Regions from separate parts of the Pseudomonas sp. HN2 genome, predicted to be linked through region 4. Evidence: predicted binding sites of a transcription regulator. Region 4 holds the regulator's gene; each other region holds the start of a gene.
What was found. Region 4 encodes FliA, which starts transcription of late flagellar genes. Its sites were predicted from a motif close to CTAAAGTTTNNNNNNNNNNNGCCGNTAA; they were not measured.
Positions count from the first base shown of each region.

Region 1 (4,745 bases), 2.6 Mb from region 4:
CTGTACCGCATGCACCAGATGGCGCTGTATGGTCCGTTCCGCACGGCGATGCTGATGCTGGGCAGCAAGATTGGCCGTGGTACCGAGCCGCGTCTGAAATTGCACTAAAGCGCAAACCTGTGGGAGCGAGCTTGCTCGCGAAAGCGGTGGGTCAGTCAACACTGTCGTTGAATGATCCGGCCCCTTCGCGAGCAGGCTCGCTCCCACATTGTCTTGTGTTGTGCGCAATTCAGCAGACGACCACGATATATGTAGGAGTGAGCCTGCTCGCGATGGCGATCTATCCTTCACTCATGCAATGCCTGAACCACCGCTATCGCGAGCAGGCTCACTCCTACAATTGATCTCTGTTCATCAGAGCTGGAAGCGTCGCACCATGCCTTGCAGGGCATTGGCCAGTTGCGACAGCTCATGGCTCGACGCGCTGGTCTGATCGGCTCCTGCGGCCGAACGCACCGACAAATCACGAATATTCACCAGATTGCGATCCACCTCCCGCGCCACCTGCGCCTGTTCTTCAGCGGCGCTGGCGATGACTAGGTTGCGCTCGTGAATCTCGTGCACCGAAGCCGTAATCGTCACCAGCGCCTCACCCGCCCGCTCAGCCAGGACCAGCGTGCTCGCCGCACGGGAAGCGCTGGCCTGCATTGAATCCAGCGCCAGGCTCGAGCCGCTGCGCATGCCTTGCACCATTTGCTCGATTTCCTGCGTCGATTGCTGGGTCCGATACGCCAGTGCGCGCACCTCATCGGCCACTACCGCAAAACCTCGACCGCTTTCACCCGCGCGTGCCGCTTCAATGGCCGCGTTGAGCGCCAGCAGATTGGTCTGCTCGGCGATAGCCCGAATCACGTCCAGAACCTTACCGATGTCTTGCGACTGATTGGCCAGCGACTGCACCAATTCGCCGGTGTTCTGCACATCACTGGCCAAGGCGCTGATAGCGCTGGCGGTTTCGCTGACGCGCTCCTGGCCCAACTGCGCCGACTGACTGGATTGACGCGTGGCATCGGACGTCGATACCGCGTTGCGCGCGACCTCCTCCACCGCAGCGGTCATCTGATTGACCGCCGTGGCGGCTTGTTCGATTTCGTTGTTCTGCTGCTGCAGCCCTTGGGTGCTGTCGACGGTGACGGCGCTCAGTTCGTCAGCGGCGGTGGCCAACTGCGTGGCTGAGCCGCTGATGCCTTGCAGGGTCTCGCGCAGGTTTTGCTGCATCGTCGCCAGGGCCTTGAGCAAGCGGCTGACTTCGTCGTTGCCATGGGTTTCGATGGGGCGGGTCAGATCGCCCTGCGCCACGCTTTCCGCGGCGCTTACGGCGCTGCTCAGCGGGCGCACGATACTGCGTGTGAGCAGCATCGCCAGTGCCACCGTGGCCAGCGCTGCCAAGGCAATGAACAGCGTGACGATGGTCCGCGAGGTTTCGTAATGCGCGGCGGACTTCTCGCTTTCAGCTGCGACCTGCCGAGCGAACAGATCGGCCAGATCGTTGAGTTGCTTGCCGGAGCCGTCGACCACGGTCTTCATATCAACCAGCAGCAATTTGGTCAGCTCTTCACGCTTGCCTTGCTCGGCGAGGGTGAATGACTGGGCAATGCCGGTGCGATAGGCGGCGAAGGTTTTCTTGAACTGGTCATACAGCTGCTGACCCTCGGCAGTGTCGACCAGTTTGTCGTAGGCGGCGATCTTCTCGCTCAGCTCCTTGTCGCGGGTGTCCATCTGGCCGCGATAGGTGGCGATGTTGGCCGGATCCTGATCGAGCGCCATGCGCAGGGAAATGGTGCGGATGCGCAGCATCAGTTCGCGGATCTCGTCGCCGCCACGAATACTTGGCAACCAGCGGTTCTCCACCGCTACCTCACTGTCGCGAATGCTCGACATCTGCCCCAGCGCAAACACACCGAGCAAGGCCACCAACACCGCGATCAGGGCAAATCCCAGGGCAGCCCGGGGAGCAATATTCAACTGACGAAGCAACATGACGAACGCCCTTATTCTTGTAATGGCCAGATTCAAGGGGCGAAGCGTTGGCAGTCCCCTCTTGTTAGCGGGCTATCGGCAGGTTGTATGACGACTTGAAGGGATTCGCCTTTCGGCAGGCAAAAAAAATCCCCGTATCTTTCGACACGAGGATTTTCAATATGGTCGGGGTAAGGGGATTCGAACTCCTGACATCCTGCTCCCAAAGCAGGCGCGCTACCGGACTGCGCTATACCCCGGTAAAAAAAAGGCGACCTTTCAAAGATCGCCTTCTTCGATCAGCGCTTTTGGCCTCTGATCTTAAGATTCGATCCCAGCGCTAACTGGTTTCAAAAATGGTGGGTCGTGTGGGATTCGAACCTACGACCAATTGGTTAAAAGCCAACTGCTCTACCAACTGAGCTAACGACCCAAATATGGTCGGGGTAAGGGGATTCGAACTCCTGACATCCTGCTCCCAAAGCAGGCGCGCTACCGGACTGCGCTATACCCCGATTTGAAATTGGCTCCGTGACCAGGACTCGAACCTGGGACCCAATGATTAACAGTCATTTGCTCTACCGACTGAGCTATCACGGAACTACATATTTCAAGTTACAACGGTGAAGCCTTGTTGCTTCTCGCCACCCGTTCGCATCGCTGCGTTCGTGTGTCTGAGGCGCGCTATTCTACAACCTAGAACACCTCTGTCAACCCCCTAAATTGCTTTCAAGTTAATGATTTGCAACTTATTTCAGATTCCAACCCGGTGGGTTGAAACGCTGCCGGTGACTGACTGCGGGGCGCACTTTACAAGCCTTTTCCTTTGAGTTCAACAGCCTGGCGAAAAAAAGGCCTCGCAATGCGAGGCCTTCCCGGTTTCATTGCTGCTGAGGCTTAGCCGAAAACGATTTCGTCGTTCTCGACCTTGCCAGTGGCGGTGTCGCCTGGCATGAAATGTCCCGACAGGATCAACTGCGCCAGCGGGTTTTCGATCCAGCGCTGGATCGCCCGTTTCAAAGGACGCGCGCCATACACCGGGTCGTAACCGACGGCGATCAGCTTGTCCATCGCCTCCGGACTCAGCTCCAGCTTCAGCTCGCGCTCGGCCAGGCGACTGCGCAGACGGCCCAGCTGGATCTCGGTAATCCCGGCGATCTGGTCGCGTGCCAGCGGCTCGAAGATCACCACTTCGTCGACGCGGTTGATGAACTCCGGCCGGAAGTGCGACGTCAGCGCGTCCATCACCGCGGCACGCTGCGCTTCACGATCACCGACCAGCTCCTGGATCTGCATCGAGCCGAGGTTGGACGTCATCACGATCACCGTGTTGCGGAAGTCCACCGTACGCCCGTGACTGTCGGTCAGACGGCCATCCTCGAGCACTTGCAGGAGGATATTGAACACATCCGGGTGCGCCTTCTCGACTTCATCCATGAGGATCACCGAATACGGCTTGCGACGCACCGCTTCGGTCAGATAGCCGCCCTCTTCATAGCCGACGTAGCCCGGTGGCGCACCAATCAGACGAGCCACCGAATGTTTTTCCATGAACTCGGACATGTCGATCCGCACCATTGCCTCTTCCGTGTCGAAGAGGAATTCGGCCAGCGCCTTGCACAGCTCGGTTTTACCGACACCGGTCGGGCCGAGGAACATGAACGAGCCGCTCGGACGATTCGGGTCGGACAACCCGGCACGGGAACGCCGCACGGCGTTGGCCACGGCCACGACCGCCTCTTCCTGACCGATTACCCGTTTATGCAACAGGCTTTCCATCTTCATCAGCTTGTCGCGCTCGCCTTCGAGCATTTTCGACACCGGGATGCCGGTCCACTTCGACACGACTTCGGCGATCTCTTCCTCGGTCACCTTGCTGCGCAGCAACTGATTTTCGCTCTTGCCGTGCTGGTCGACCATCTGCAGGCTGCGCTCCAGATCCGGGATCACCCCGTACTGCAACTCGGCCATGCGGTTCAAGTCACCTTTGCGGCGCGCCGCTTCCAGTTCCTGACGCGACTGTTCGATCTTCTGTTGAATCTGCGCAGAGCCCTGCACCTCGGCTTTTTCCGAATTCCAGATTTCTTCCAGATCGGAATACTCACGCTCGTGACGCTCGATTTCTTCCTGGAGTTTTTCCAGACGTTTCTTCGCCGCGTCGTCGCTTTCTTTCTTCAGTGCCTGGGATTCCACTTTCAGCTGAATCAGGCGTCGCTCGAGACGATCGAGTACTTCCGGTTTGGAGTCGATCTCCATGCGGATGCGGCTGGCGGCCTCGTCGATCAGGTCGATGGCCTTGTCCGGCAGCTGCCGGTCAGTGATGTAGCGATGGCTGAGCTTGGCCGCGGCGATGATCGCGCCGTCAGTGATCGCCACCTTGTGGTGAACCTCGTAACGTTCCTTGAGGCCACGCAGAATGGCGATGGTGTCTTCTTCGCTTGGCTCGTCCACCAGGACTTTCTGGAAACGCCGCTCGAGCGCCGCGTCCTTCTCTATATATTGGCGGTACTCGTTGAGCGTGGTCGCGCCGACGCAGTGCAACTCGCCACGGGCCAGCGCGGGTTTGAGCATGTTACCGGCGTCCATCGAGCCTTCGCCTTTACCGGCGCCGACCATAGTGTGCAGTTCGTCGATGAACAGAATGATCTGCCCTTCCTGCTTCGACAGTTCGTTGAGCAGGCCTTTGAGGCGCTCTTCGAACTCACCGCGATACTTGGCACCGGCGATCAGTGCGCCCATGTCCAGCGACAGCAGGCGTTTGCCCTTGAGGCCGTCCGGCACTTCGC
Region 1 covers NZ_CP085885.1:5,152,188-5,156,932, forward strand. Annotated here, with positions in the region: gene LIS66_RS22805 (NAD(P)/FAD-dependent oxidoreductase) at 1-108, shown strand, start outside; gene LIS66_RS22810 (methyl-accepting chemotaxis protein) at 355-1,980, opposite strand; tRNA gene LIS66_RS22815 (tRNA-Pro) at 2,143-2,219, opposite strand; tRNA gene LIS66_RS22820 (tRNA-Lys) at 2,317-2,392, opposite strand; tRNA gene LIS66_RS22825 (tRNA-Pro) at 2,398-2,474, opposite strand; tRNA gene LIS66_RS22830 (tRNA-Asn) at 2,484-2,559, opposite strand; gene clpB (ATP-dependent chaperone ClpB) at 2,857-4,745, opposite strand, start outside.
Region 1: a site for FliA is predicted at 2,053-2,080, ahead of LIS66_RS22810 (methyl-accepting chemotaxis protein). Genes of this name have one in related genera too.

Region 2 (4,745 bases), 2.8 Mb from region 4:
TTCCGATCTGGTGCAACCGTGGATGAACCAGTACGCCCACGACCAGGGCATGCTGGTGCACGTTTATACCGTCGATGAGCCGGTGGACTACGAGAAAGTCATGGCGGCCGGGGTTGATGGCATCTTTACCAACCGCGCCAGTGAACTGTTGAAGTTTTACAAGCGTCCGGCGGCTGGCAGTGTTGATGAAGTTTTGAAGAAGAACGGTTTCTGATTTGTTATCGAGTCGTCTGCTTCGCGAGCAGGCTCGCTCCCACAAGAGCGGTTTTCTCGCGAGGCGCAGATTTAAGGGTGGATTAAGTTGCGCTGGTTAATCTGAACCCACTTACACAGATCAACCACTTCAACGCACTGCCAAGGAATGAACCGATGAAAACTTTGACTGCCCTGTTTACCGCCGCTGCCCTGACTCTTACCGCTGGCCTGGCTCAGGCTGACGTGCGTATCGACCAGATCCCGCAACTGGTCAAGGACGGCAAGATCAAGTCGCTGGAATCGATGAACGAAGCAGCCCTGAAACTGCATCCGGGCGCAACGATTACCGACACCGACCTGGATAACCACTTCAACGGTTACGAGTACGAAGTCGAACTTAAAACTGCTGACGGCAAAGAATTCGACGTGGACTTTGATGCCACCACCGGTAAAGTCCTGAGCGACAAGCAAGATACTTGATAGACCGTTGTTAAAGAGCCGCACGATTTAAGATCGTGCGGTTTTTTTATGATTTGCGTTTGGCTTTGTTGATAAGTTGTCAGTGAAAACTTTACCCCCTCACCCCAGCCCTCTCCCCCAAGGGGGCGAGGGGGAAAGGGAGCAGATCGGGGAAATTTCGGAGCCTGAGTTCGCCTCAAAATTCAAAAGCCATCACCAAGGACTACCAGCCTGAGTGCACCTCGACATCTCAGGTCGGCGTACCTCGAACAATCAACACGGTCAGTCCCCTCTCCCTCTGGGAGAGGGTTAGGGTGAGGGGCAAAAGCCATCACGCCGAAAACACTGACAAACCGCCAGCCAAAATCAGGCACTCAACCGCGCCGTCACTTCATTCAACTGCCCCGACAACCCATGCAGATTCTGACTGGCACTTTCGGTGCGCTGCACGTTGTCCAGATTGGTGCTGGCAATCGCGGTGATTTCAGTCAGGTTGCGCGAGATATCCTCGGCTACCGACGTCTGCTCCTCGGCTGCGGTGGCGATCTGACGGTTCATGTCGCGAATGGCTTCCACGGCCAGGGTGATGCGCTCCAGCATCGCGCCAGCCTGGGTCACTTGCTCGACACTTTCGTCACTGCGCGCCTGTCCGCTCTCGATAGCCTGCGCGGCGTCGACAGCCCCAGTCTGCACGTTCTGAATGATCTGGTTGATCTCGATGATCGACTCCGCCGTGCGCTGGGCGAGGTTGCGCACCTCGTCGGCCACCACCGCAAAACCGCGCCCGGCCTCGCCGGCCCGTGCCGCTTCGATGGCTGCGTTGAGCGCCAGCAGGTTGGTCTGCTCGGCGATGCCGCGAATCACCTCCAGCACCTTGCCGATACGACCGCTATCGGTTTCCAGACGACGGATCACCGTGGCCGTGTTGGCGATTTCGCCGCGCATCTGCGTGATGGAATGAATGGTGGTTTGCATGACCTTTTCGCCCTGCTGCGCCGACTGATCGGCATCGTCGGCAGCACGCGCGGCATCAGCGGCGTGGCGGGCGACTTCCTGAGCGGTGGCGGACATTTCATTCATCGCCGTGGCCACCTGATCGGTGCGGTTGAATTGCTCGTTGGTGCCGCCGGCCATGGTCGTGGCAATGGCATTGAGCTCGCCGCTGGCGCTGTCCAGATTGCTGGCGCTGCGCTGCAACCGAGTGAAGGTGTCGGCAAGGAAATCGCGCAGGGTGTTCGCGGCGGCGGCGAGGTTGCCCAGCTCATCGCGGCGCGCGCTGACTACACGTTCGGCCAACTGGCCACGGCTCAAGCGAGTGACGTAATCGATGAGGTTGCGGATCGGCTCGATCAGGTTGCGGCTGACCAGCCACAGGCTCAGCAACCCGATCAGCAAGCCTGACCCGAGCATCACCAGAAGCCCCAGCCACACGGTGCGCTCAGCGCTGGCACTGATCAGCGCCGATTGCTCGGTGCCCTGCTGGCGCAACTCGGCGACCAGTTCGCTCATCTGCTCGCTGGTGGCGCGGTCGACGCCTTTGACCGCTGCGTCGCCGGCGCTCGGCTCACCACCGGCTGCCACGTAGGCATCACGGCCCTTCTGGTAGGCAGCACCCAACTGGCGATGCTCTTCGCGCAAACGTTCGATGCGTGATTTCAGATTTGTCTCGATGCCTTTCTGCCCGGCCAGTTCGCCGAGAATGTTCTGCACGTCGCGCTGACGCTCTTCGAACTGGCTCCAGTATTTCGCCAGATCCGCCGGTTGCTTGCCGCGCAGCAGGACGTTTTTCCACTCCTGAACCTGCACTTTGAATTGCAGGTTGGCTTCATCGATCAGTTGCGAAGTGTGCAACGGGCCGGCGATCAACTGGCTGTAGCTTTGCACGCCGTTGGAAAGGAAATGGAAGCAGGCCAGCGCGATCAACAGTATCGCCAGCAGACTGCCGCTCAGCAGGGCGAGGATTTGCGCTCTCAGGGATTTTTGCAGCATTGCAAGGTACTCGAAGCAGGGATGAGGCACGCCCGAACGGACGTGGAAATTGGCCGGACTTCCCTGTCGACACACCATGACCGAAAGCCAATGGCGCGCAACCTAACTCACCTGGGATCGGCGCGCCAGAGCGCTTCTTGAGAATCTTCCGACAGTCGGTAACGCATTGATTTGACGTCACTTCACTGTCACAAAACGGTCATGTGAGCTTGCGATGATGCCGCTCAGGTGAACCTGAAAATCCGCACCAGACACCCTCCTCCCAGCGAGCCGCCATGAACCATAGCCTCGATATCAGCCATCGCGATTCGGATCTGTTCGGCCTGCTCTACGGCTTTCGCTTCCTGCCCGGTGAGCGCGGTCGCGAGATCGATTCGGCGACGGCATTGCGCTGTTTGCAGGACGACAGCGAAAGCGGCGAATTCCTCTGGCTGCACCTGAACCTGGCCCATGCTGCGTGCGAGCGCTGGATGAAAAGTCACCTGCAATTACCCGACGAATTTTTCGAGGCGTTGCACGAGGGTTCGCGGTCGACGCGCATCGAGCATGTCGACTCGGCGCTGCTGGCGGTGGTCAACGATGTGGTGTTCAACCTCAGCAGCATGGTCTCCTCGGACGTGTCGACGCTGTGGGTCTGCGTGCGCAGCAAATTGATCGTCAGCGCGCGCCTGCAACCGCTGCACTCGGTGGATAAATTGCGCTCGTCGGTGAAGGCCGGCGAGTGCTTCCGTTCGCCCTCGGAATTGCTCGTGCACCTGCTGCGCGATCAGGGCGAAGTGCTGACGCAGATCGTGCGCAAGACCAGCCTGAGCGTCGATCTGGTCGAGGACCAATTGCTTTCCTCGCGTCTGTCGACCAACCGCGCCGAGCTTGGCGCAAATCGCCGCGTGCTGGTGCGCCTGCAACGGCTGCTGGCACTGGAGCCGGGTTCGCTGCTGCGCCTGCTCAACCGCCCGCCGCCGTGGTTGCAGAAGGAGGACGTCAAGGAGTTGCGCAAATCCACCGAGGAGTTTGCGCTGATCATCAACGACCTCACCGCCCTCGGCGAGCGGATCAAATTGCTGCAGGAAGAAATCGCCGCCAACCTCAACGAACAGAGCAACCGCACGCTGTTCACCCTGACCGTGGTGACGGTGCTGGCCCTGCCCATCAACATCATTGCCGGTTTTTTCGGCATGAATGTCGGCGGTGTGCCGCTGTCGCAGGACCCGCACGGGTTTTGGGTGCTGGTTGCGCTGGTGGCGACGTTCACGGTGATCGCCGGGCGCTGGGCGTTCCGCAAGCGTGGGGATTATTGAGCGCAAATCCCACACACAAGACAGTCGTCCCTGTGGGAGCGAGCCTGCTCGCGAAGTCGGTGTGTCAGATAAATCAATGTTGAATGACAGGGCGCTTTCGCGAGCAGGCTCGCTCCCACAGGTTTCTTCTCCAGCCTTCGGATCAGCGGCGGGCTTGAACACCCAAACACTGACCTGACGCAGTCTCTCTGTAACATTCTGCAACGATCATGGGCGACATTCCTTTCCTCGCTCAGGATTGTCCGCCATGGCCACGCCCTCACTGACCGCCAGCCCTGCGTCCGCCGCCAGTGGCAGACCGGCGCTCGACAAGAAAACCGGTCCGTTCACCTACGTCATCTTTTTCGCCGTGCTCGCCATGGGCATGCTGTTTACCGCCTACAGCCTGATGCACGACATGCACGAACTCGGCACAGTGGTCACCACCTGGACGCCGTTCCTGTTGCTCGGCGTGGCGCTGTTGATCGCGCTGGGATTCGAGTTCGTCAACGGTTTCCACGACACCGCCAACGCCGTCGCGACAGTCATCTACACCCACTCGCTGCCGCCGAATGTCGCGGTGGTCTGGTCGGGGTTCTTCAATTTCCTCGGGGTGCTGCTGTCGAGCGGTGCGGTGGCGTTCGGCATCATTGCGCTGTTGCCGGTGGAGCTGATTCTGCAGGTCGGCTCGTCCGCCGGGTTTGCGATGATCTTCGCCCTGTTGATCGCGGCGATTCTGTGGAACCTCGGCACCTGGTGGCTGGGCTTGCCGGCGTCGTCTTCGCACACCTTGATCGGCTCGATCATCGGCGTCGGCGTGGCGAA
Region 2 covers NZ_CP085885.1:4,574,358-4,579,102, forward strand. Annotated here, with positions in the region: gene LIS66_RS20250 (glycerophosphodiester phosphodiesterase) at 1-214, shown strand, start outside; gene LIS66_RS20255 (PepSY domain-containing protein) at 370-675, shown strand; gene LIS66_RS20260 (methyl-accepting chemotaxis protein) at 1,021-2,643, opposite strand; gene LIS66_RS20265 (transporter) at 2,919-3,941, shown strand; gene LIS66_RS20270 (inorganic phosphate transporter) at 4,189-4,745, shown strand, end outside.
Region 2: a site for FliA is predicted at 2,758-2,785, ahead of LIS66_RS20260 (methyl-accepting chemotaxis protein). Genes of this name have one in related genera too.

Region 3 (4,745 bases), 1.6 Mb from region 4:
GACGCTCAATCGTTACCGCTTGCCGGTCATGCTGTGGCGCCATCGCAACGATGATGCGCTGGACGAGTTGCTCAAGCCGCTGCGCAAGGTCATTGCCAAGGACAACAACGGCCAGTTGCTCGCGACCTTGCGCAGTTGGTGCGAGCACGATGGTCAGAGTCAGGCGTGTGCCGATGCCCTGGGGATTCATCGCAACAGTTTGCGTTATCGGATGGAGCGGATTGCCGAGTTGAGCGGGGTTGATCCGTTGAAGCTGGACGGGATGCTGGCGTTGTATCTTGGGGTGCAGCTACTGCCGCAGACAGATCCGGGTTAATTGGGCGTCTTCAAAGACGCCATCGCGAGCAGAATGCATTCCCCTGTAGGAGTGAGCCTGCTCGCGATGGCGGCGGTACATTCACCGCAGAGCCTTTTGTGAAAATGAACAACAATCACCTCCAGCCCTTGTGCACCCGACCGGCGTCAACGCCCATGGCGACTGGCAGCATGAACGCCAATGCAACCGGAGAATTCCCATGAAGATCGTCATCGCCCCCGATTCGTTCAAGGACAGCCTGAGTGCCCAAGGCGTTGCCGAAGCCATCGCCCGCGGATTGGCCCAGGTCTGGCCGCAGGCGACACTGATCAAGTGCCCGATGGCGGATGGCGGCGAAGGGACGGTCGAGTCGATTCTCGCGGCCTGCGAAGGCGAACTGCGCCGCACCCGCGTGCGCGGCCCGTTGGGTACGCCGGTCGACGCGGCGTGGGGCTGGTTGCCGCACAGTCACACGGCAATCATCGAAATGGCCGAGGCCAGCGGCCTGCAATTGGTGTCGCCGGGACAGCGCGATGCCTGCATCAGCAGCACCTTCGGCACCGGCGAATTGATTCGTGCTGCGCTGGATGCGGGGGCGCAACGGGTGATTCTGGCGATTGGCGGCAGCGCGACCAACGACGGCGGCGCCGGGGCGCTGCAGGCCTTGGGCGTGAAGTGGCTGGATGCGCAGGATCAGCCGCTGGCGCCCGGTGGGCTGGCCTTGGCGAATTTGGCGCGATTGGATTTGAGTGAACTTGATCCACGTCTGGCCGATGTGCGTTTCGACATCGCCGCTGATGTCAACAATCCGCTCTGCGGCCCGCAGGGTGCCTCGGCCATTTTCGGCCCGCAGAAGGGCGCGTCGCCTGCGCAGGTCGAGCAACTGGATCAGGCGCTGGGGCACTTCGCCGAACTCTGCGCGCAGGCGTTGGTCAAGGATGTGCGCGATGAGCCGGGCAGCGGCGCGGCCGGTGGCCTGGGGTTTGCGGCCAAGGCTTTTCTCGGCGCGCAGTTTCAGGCGGGCGTCGAGGTGGTGGCGGAATTGGTCGGGCTCGCTGAGGCGGTCAATGGCGCCGATCTGGTGATCACCGGAGAAGGTCGGTTCGATGCGCAAACCCTGCGCGGCAAGACGCCGTTCGGTGTTGCGCGGATAGCCAGACAGCATGCCGTGCCGGTGATTGTGATTGCCGGGACCTTGGGCGAGGGCTATCAGGAACTCTATCAACACGGCATCGACGCCGCGTTCGCCGTGACCAGCGGACCGATGACTCTGGAACAGGCCTGCGCCGAAGCCCCACGGCTGCTGAGTGAGCGTGCCACCGATATTGCTCGGGTCTGGCAACTCGCCACCCAACGCTGATCGGCTTGCCTATGTAGGAGCTGTCGAGTGCAACGAGGCTGCGATCTTTTCACTTTTAAAAGCAGGATCAAAAGATCGCAGCCTCGTTGCACTCGACAGCTCCTACCAAAGGCAGCGGAGCAGTGTTTGATTGTTGTAACGTCCGGAAAAATATTTGCTGCGGACCCGAAACCTTCCTCAAGCCTGGCCGATACAACGGTCAGGCGCGCACAAAACCATAACCCAGTGACGCCGGACTGCCGCCCGCCAAGGGCCAGTGCTCACGGCATGGACGCTCGCAGTTTCTTTCTATCGAGAGTCCGACCATGTCCCTGCGTAACCTCAATATCGCGCCCCGTGCGTTCCTCGGTTTTGCCTTTATCGCCTTGCTGGTGATCGTCCTCGGCGTGTTCGCCGTCAGCCGCATGACGGTCATTCGTCAGGCGTCGATCGATATGGACACCAACCAATTGCCCAGCGTGACCCACCTCAGCGTGGTCACGGAAAACGTCCTGCGCATGCGCATTCTCTCGTTCCGTGTGCTGGTCAATCGCGAACCGGCCAGCTTGCAAGAAGCAGAAACCCGCATCGCTGTGCTGGTCGACAAGGTGCGCAAAGCCCAGGCCAGCTACGCCGCGCTGCCGGCAGGCGCTGACGAGCGCGCGGTTTTCCAGACGTTTTCGACCACCCTCGATAACTACCTGCAAGCGCAGAACCGGATGCTTGAGCTGTCGCGCCAGGGCGACCTGGAAGCGATGCGTGCATTGATCAACACGCGCATCAAGGAAGGCACCGATCAAATGGGCGAGCAGCTCAACAAATTGATCGGCATGAATACGGCCGGGGCCAGAGCGGCGGCCATCCAGGCCGGTGAAAACTATGACAGCGCCATCACCGGGATCATCATCGTTGCCGTGATCGCCGCGCTGGCCACCGTGCTGCTCGCCTGGTTGCTGACCCGCAGCATCGTCACGCCACTCAACCGCGCAGTGCTCGCCGCGCAGACAATTGCCGGCGGCGACCTGAGCAAAGCCATCGAAGTGGACGGCAAGGATGAACCGGCGCGTCTGCTCGAAGCCTTGGCCGCGATGCAGACCAACCTGCGCAAAACCATCGAACAGATTGCCGGCTCCGCCACGCAACTGGGCGCCGCTGCCGAGGAGCTCAGTGCCGTTACCGAAGAAGCTTCCCGTGGCTTGCAGCAGCAGAATAATGAAATCGAACAAGCCGCCACTGCCGTCAACGAGATGACCGCTGCGGTGGAAGAAGTCGCGCGCAACGCCGTGTCGACTTCCGAGGCCTCCAACCAGTCGACCCACGCCGCCCGCGAAGGGCGCGATCAAGTGGTGAAAACCGTCGACGCGATCCAGACCATGACCCACGACGTGCAGAACACCGCGCAGATGATCGAAGGTCTCGCCGCGCAAGGTCGCGACATTGGCAAAGTGCTGGACGTGATTCGCGCCATCGCCGAGCAGACCAACCTGTTGGCGCTCAATGCGGCCATCGAAGCGGCCCGTGCCGGGGAAGCCGGGCGTGGCTTCGCCGTGGTGGCGGACGAGGTACGGGCACTGGCCCATCGCACCGCGCAGTCGACTCAGGAAATCGAAAAAATGGTCGCCGGCATCCAGAACGGCACGGGTGAAGCGGTCTCGTCGATGCAGCAAAGCAATCAGCGCACCCAGACCACCCTGGAAATGGCCCGCGCCGCCGGTGTGGCGCTGGAGCAGATCACTCAATCGATTCATCAGATCAACGAACGTAACCTGGTCATCGCCAGTGCGTCAGAAGAGCAGGCGCAGGTCTCGCGGGAAGTCGATCGCAACCTGGTCAACATCCGCGATCTGGCCACACAATCGGCCGCCGGCGCCAATCAGACCAGCGCCGCGACCCACGAACTGTCACGACTGGCGGTGGATTTGAATGCGATGGTGGCGCGTTTTGTGATTTGAGAAATACGGAATTGCCTGAAGTGGGCTGAAACAGTTTTTATCCGGCCCACGTCAGGCAATCACCGTTCAAGAAAGATTCACGTTGATCTGCACGAAATCAGAAAAACTTCCCCGGTTTCCTGCGCGATCGCCCAGTCTGTAGAAGGCGAGCATCTTGCCGGAGCCGTATCTACGGATAATCTCGCCACTCAGTTTGATTTTGGTAGGGGAGATCGAGTCATGCACCGTTTCAACGATGACAGGTTTATCTGTTAGTGAACCATAGTGAAGCTCGATGCTGTCGCAGGCTAGTTGCTGCAGATACCGGGGAATAGTTACCAGAACTTCATCACCGTTCTCGTCTAGATAGCTCTGGGTAATCCCATCACGGATGACATCTAGTGGAAAGTTCGGAGCGTGTCCCGGGTTGCCGCGGTTTGGAGCGCTTGTATCGACGGTGATCGGCGTGCTCGCTGACGGCATAGGGTTTCCGAAAACTGTCATGATGTATGAAACCTTGTGTGCGCCCTCTACTAAATGATGCTTAGGGATATGCACGTTCAGTGGGAAAAGCGCTGGGTTAATAGGCGTCGTGTACTGGTACTGCGCCACATACTGCTCATTCAACAACAGCCTTACCACGACTTGCATGCCTGGAGTTGTGGGTAAATCCGACCATTCTGGGATTAACACCAGCAAGGGCGACTCCAGCGCAGTCAATGGCAACAAGTTAACTTGACTGTCAGGAAAATTTGGTAACGCATCAGGAATCCGCGGTGGGTCCAGATCGAGAATATTTTCATTAATTGTCATCGTTTTAACACTCCGTTGTTTTGATGAGAAACGGTTGAACATTTTGCCGCGGGTTCATTAGAGGAATATTCTTGCAATCGGTCTACTGTCAACTCTGACAGGTAGGCACCGGACCAGTGATCGAGCATCCTGCGAAGTTTCTCCTCAGATTCATCCTGGGGACAAAACGGCTGGCGCGTTTTGTGATTTGAGATACGGTGAAGGCTGGAAACCGCGCTAACAGGAGACGTACATGCGCTATTCAGCCTTGACCCAACGAATCGCCGGGGAGGGTGCCGCTGCCTGGCAGATTCACGACCGAGCGCTGGAATTGCGCGCCGAGGGCGTTGATGTTCTGCTGTTGAGTGTCGGTGATCCGGATTTCGAT
Region 3 covers NZ_CP085885.1:3,370,141-3,374,885, reverse strand. Annotated here, with positions in the region: gene LIS66_RS14555 (sugar diacid recognition domain-containing protein) at 1-316, shown strand, start outside; gene LIS66_RS14550 (glycerate kinase) at 516-1,655, shown strand; gene LIS66_RS14545 (methyl-accepting chemotaxis protein) at 1,961-3,586, shown strand; gene LIS66_RS14540 (hypothetical protein) at 3,653-4,420, opposite strand; gene LIS66_RS14535 (pyridoxal phosphate-dependent aminotransferase) at 4,611-4,745, shown strand, end outside.
Region 3: a site for FliA is predicted at 1,822-1,849, ahead of LIS66_RS14545 (methyl-accepting chemotaxis protein). Genes of this name have one in related genera too.

Region 4 (4,745 bases):
CGCGAACCAGACGCGGGAAGCGCCCGAAGACCTTCTTGATCGGCTGCATCCGCGTCTTCATCACGGCGGTCTGCAGGTCAGCGGTGACCACGTCGAGGTTCGACACGGCCTTGGACATGGCTTCGTCGCCGCTGTTGAGGCCCAGGCGCACCAGACGGTTACGCACCAGCACCAGCTCGCCGACCATGTTCATGATCTCGTCGAGCCGCGCGGTGTCGACGCGCACGGTAGTTTCTGCTTCGCTGGCCGGTTTTTCTGCCGGTGCAGCGGCTGGCGCGCGGGCCGGAGCCGGAGCAGCAGCGGCGGCCGGTTTCGGCGCCTCGGCTTTCGGTTCAGGCTTGGCCGCAGGTTTCGGCGCAGCAGCGGCGGCCGGAGCTTTCGCGGCTGGCGTGGCGACGCTTGATGCGGAGCCGGCAGTCGCCGCAGCGGCGTCAAACTTGCCTTTGCCGTGCAATTCGTCGAGCAGCGATTCGAATTCGTGATCGCTGATCAGGTCGCTACCGGCCGCAGCGGCGGCCGGTGCAGCAGGGGCTGCCGGCGCCGAAGCGATCGCCGATTCCAGCGCGTCTACGGCGAAGTTGCCCTTGCCGTGCAACTGATCGAGCAGCGCTTCGAATTCGTCGTCGGTGATGTCCGAGCTGTCGCCCGCAGCAGGCGCGGCCGGAGCCGCTGCTGCTGGCGCCGGAGCGACTGCATCGACAGCGAACTGGCCTTTGCCGTGCAGTTGATCGAGCAGCGATTCAAATTCGGCGTCGGTGATTTCATCGCTGGCCGCCGTGTCGGCAACCGGCGCGGATGCCACAGGAGCGGCCGGGGCCTCGGCTTGCGCCTTGACGGCATTCAGCGAGTCCAGCAGTTGTTCGAATTCGTTGTCGGTGATGTCTTCCGATGCGCTTTCGGCGACCGGTTCTTCGACCACTTCCACCGGTGCGGCCACGGCTTCATCCGCCGATTGCGGCTCGGCCAGACGCGCCAGCGCGGCCAGCAGTTCCGGCGTGGCGGCGGTGATCGGTGCGCGCTCACGGACTTCGCTGAACATGCTGTTCACCGCGTCCAGTGCTTCGAGCACAACGTCCATCAGTTCTGCATCAACGCGACGCTCACCCTTACGGAGGATGTCGAACACGTTTTCGGCGATGTGACAGCACTCCACCAGCTCATTGAGCTGAAGGAAGCCGGCGCCCCCTTTTACAGTGTGGAAACCGCGAAAAATTGCATTGAGCAGATCTGCATCATCCGGGCGGCTTTCCAGCTCGACCAGTTGTTCGGACAGTTGCTCAAGAATCTCGCCGGCCTCAACCAGGAAATCCTGAAGGATCTCTTCATCGGCGCCGAAGCTCATTAATGGGGTGCTCCTAACAGGTCTAAAAACCTAACTTCAAAATCCAAGGCTGGATAGCAAATCGTCCACATCGTCCTGACCGGACACAACGTCTTCTCGTTTATCGGCATGAATCTGCGGACCTTCACCCTGCGAGAGATGTTTTTGTGGATCTTTTTCGGCGAGCATTGCGGCGCGGTCATGTTCGATGCCCGCGAAGCGGTCGACCTGACTGGCCATGAGCACGAGTTTGAGCAGATTGCTTTCGACTTCGGTGACCAGTTGGGTCACGCGCTTGATCACCTGACCGGTGAGGTCCTGGTAATCCTGAGCCAGCAGGATGTCGTTGAGATTGCTCGACACCGCACGGTTGTCCGTGCTGCTGCGTGACAGAAAACCGTCGACCCGGCGCGCCAGTTCGCGGAACTCTTCAGCCCCGACCTCGCGACGCATGAAGCGACCCCAATCGGCACTCAACGTCTGCGCTTCATCAGCCAGACTGTTGACCACCGGCGTGGCGCTTTCCACCAGATCCATGGTGCGGTTGGCCGCGGCTTCCGTCAGCTTGACCACGTAGCCCAGGCGTTCGGTCGCGTCGGTGATTTGCGACACTTCCTCGGCCTGCGGCATGTGCGGATCGATCTGGAAATTGACGATCGCACTGTGCAGTTCACGTGTGAGCTTGCCCACTTCCTGATACAGGCCGCGGTCACGGGTCTGATTGAGCTCATGGATCAGTTGCACCGCGTCGCCGAACCTGCCTTTTTCAAGGCTTTCGACCAGTTCGACCGCGTGTTTTTTCAGGGTCGATTCAAAATCGCCCTGTGAAGATTCGTTATGCTCCATAGCTCCCCCGCGCATTCATCAGCCGATGCGTTCGAAAATCTTCTCGATTTTGTCTTTCAACGCTTGAGCCGTGAAAGGTTTGACCACGTAACCGTTCACACCGGCCTGTGCGGCCTCGATGATCTGCTCGCGCTTGGCTTCGGCAGTCACCATCAACACCGGGAGGTGCTTGAGTTTTTCATCGGCACGCACGTGACGCAGCAGGTCGATACCGGTCATGCCCGGCATGTTCCAGTCCGTTACCAGAAAGTCGATGCTGCCGCTGTTGAGCACCGGAATGGCAGTGGTGCCATCGTCGGCCTCGACGGTGTTGGTGAACCCAAGATCGCGCAGCAGGTTCTTGATGATCCGCCGCATCGTTGAGAAGTCATCAACGATGAGGATTTTCATGTCTTTGTTCAATTCGACCTCCAAGCAGTCTTAAACGCGCCCAGCACCTGGACGCGCCACTTCAATCAATCGGCGCAGCACTTAAAGTTTGTCTGGAGCACAACGGATCGAGACCGGCGCCGCTCATCACCGCACCAGCCTCGTTTCGCAGTGTCCCCACACTGCCTTCAGCGCGCTCGCCACTCCCCCAAACGCCCCCGCAAGCGGGCCGCGCACTGGCTGTGTAACTGGCTGACCCGCGATTCACTGACGCCAAGGACCTCACCGATTTCCTTGAGGTTCAGCTCTTCGTCGTAGTACAGCGCCAACACCAGTCGCTCACGCTCCGGCAAATTGGCAATCGCGTCCGCCAGCGCCGCCTGGAAGCGTTCATCTTCCAGATCGCGTGACGGCTCCATATGCGCACTGGCGCCATCCTCGTGCAGCCCTTCGTGTTCGCCGTCCTGCAACAGGTCGTCGAAACTGAACAGGCGACTGCCCAAGGTGTCATTCAGAATCCCGTAGTAATCGTCGAGACTCAATTGGAGTTCGGCCGCAACCTCGTGATCTTTAGCGTCACGGCCGGTTTTAGCTTCAATCGAGCGAATTGCGTCGCTGACCATCCGGGTATTGCGGTGAACCGAGCGTGGCGCCCAGTCCCCTTTGCGCACTTCGTCGAGCATCGCGCCGCGGATTCGAATGCCCGCGTACGTTTCGAAACTGGCGCCTTTGCTGGCGTCGTATTTGGTCGACACTTCGAGCAAACCGATCATCCCGGCCTGGATCAGGTCTTCGACCTGCACGCTGGCCGGCAGGCGTGCCAGCAAGTGATAGGCAATGCGCTTGACCAGTGGCGCGTAGCGCTCGATCAATTCGTATTGCGCGTCACGCGCCGACTTTTTGTAAAGATTCATGCCACTGGCGGTCATATCACAGGCCCTGCGGTTTGCTGCACGAGACGCTCGACGAAAAATTCCAGATGACCGCGCGGGTTGGCGGGCAGCGGCCAGGTGTCGACCTTCTGGGCGATGGCCTTGAAGGCCAGCGCGCACTTGGAACGGGGAAAGGCTTCGTAGACGGCGCGCTGCTTCTGCACCGCCTTGCGCACGCTTTCGTCGTACGGCACGGCGCCGACGTATTGTAGGGCGACGTCGAGGAAGCGATCCGTGACCTTGGTCAACTTGGCGAACAGGTTGCGCCCTTCCTGCGGGCTCTGCGCCATGTTGGCCAGCACGCGGAAGCGGTTCATGCCGTAGTCGCGATTGAGCAACTTGATCAGCGCGTAAGCGTCGGTGATCGAAGTCGGCTCGTCGCAGACCACCAGCAACACCTCTTGCGCGGCGCGAACGAAACTGACTACCGAGTCACCAATACCCGCAGCGGTGTCGATCACCAGCACGTCGAGATTGTCGCCGATGTCGCTGAACGCCTGGATCAGGCCGGCGTGTTGCGCCGGGCTCAGGTGCACCATGCTCTGCGTGCCGGAGGCCGCCGGCACGATGCGAATCCCGCCCGGGCCCTGCAACAGCACGTCGCGCAATTCGCAACGGCCTTCGATCACGTCAGCCAGTGTGCGCTTGGGCGTCAGCCCCAGCAGAACGTCGACGTTGGCCAGGCCCAGGTCGGCGTCCAGCAGCATGACCCGACGGCCAAGCTCTGCCAGCGCCAGCGACAAGTTCACTGACACGTTAGTCTTGCCGACGCCACCTTTGCCGCCGGTCACCGCGATCACCTGTACGGGATGCATGCTGCCCATGTTATTTCTTTACCTTGTCTTGCATAGACGGAGGCCACATTACTGGCTGCGCGTTCCCGATCGGAACAATGCGTGGCAGACCATCGATGTAGGTACAAAAACTGTTCATGATTACCTCAGCCAACCTGCTTGGTCGGGCTGTGATAGATATCAGCGAACATGTCAGCCATGGCTTCTTCGCTGGGTTCTTCCTGCATTTGCACGCTGACGGCGCGGCTGACCAGTTGATGACGGCGCGGCAGATGCAGATCATCCGGAATCCGTGGGCCATCGGTCAGGTACGCGACCGGCAATTCATGACTGATCGCCAGGCTCAACACTTCGCCGAGACTGGCCGTTTCATCCAGTTTAGTCAGGATGCAACCGGCCAGCCCGCAACGCTTGTAACTGTGATAAGCGGCGGTTAGAACCTGTTTCTGGCTGGTGGTTGCCAGTACCAGATAATTTTTCGAG
Region 4 covers NZ_CP085885.1:1,724,973-1,729,717, reverse strand. Annotated here, with positions in the region: gene LIS66_RS07595 (chemotaxis protein CheA) at 1-1,342, opposite strand, end outside; gene LIS66_RS07590 (protein phosphatase CheZ) at 1,379-2,167, opposite strand; gene LIS66_RS07585 (chemotaxis response regulator CheY) at 2,186-2,557, opposite strand; gene fliA (RNA polymerase sigma factor FliA) at 2,725-3,465, opposite strand; gene fleN (flagellar synthesis regulator FleN) at 3,462-4,292, opposite strand; gene flhF (flagellar biosynthesis protein FlhF) at 4,409-4,745, opposite strand, start outside.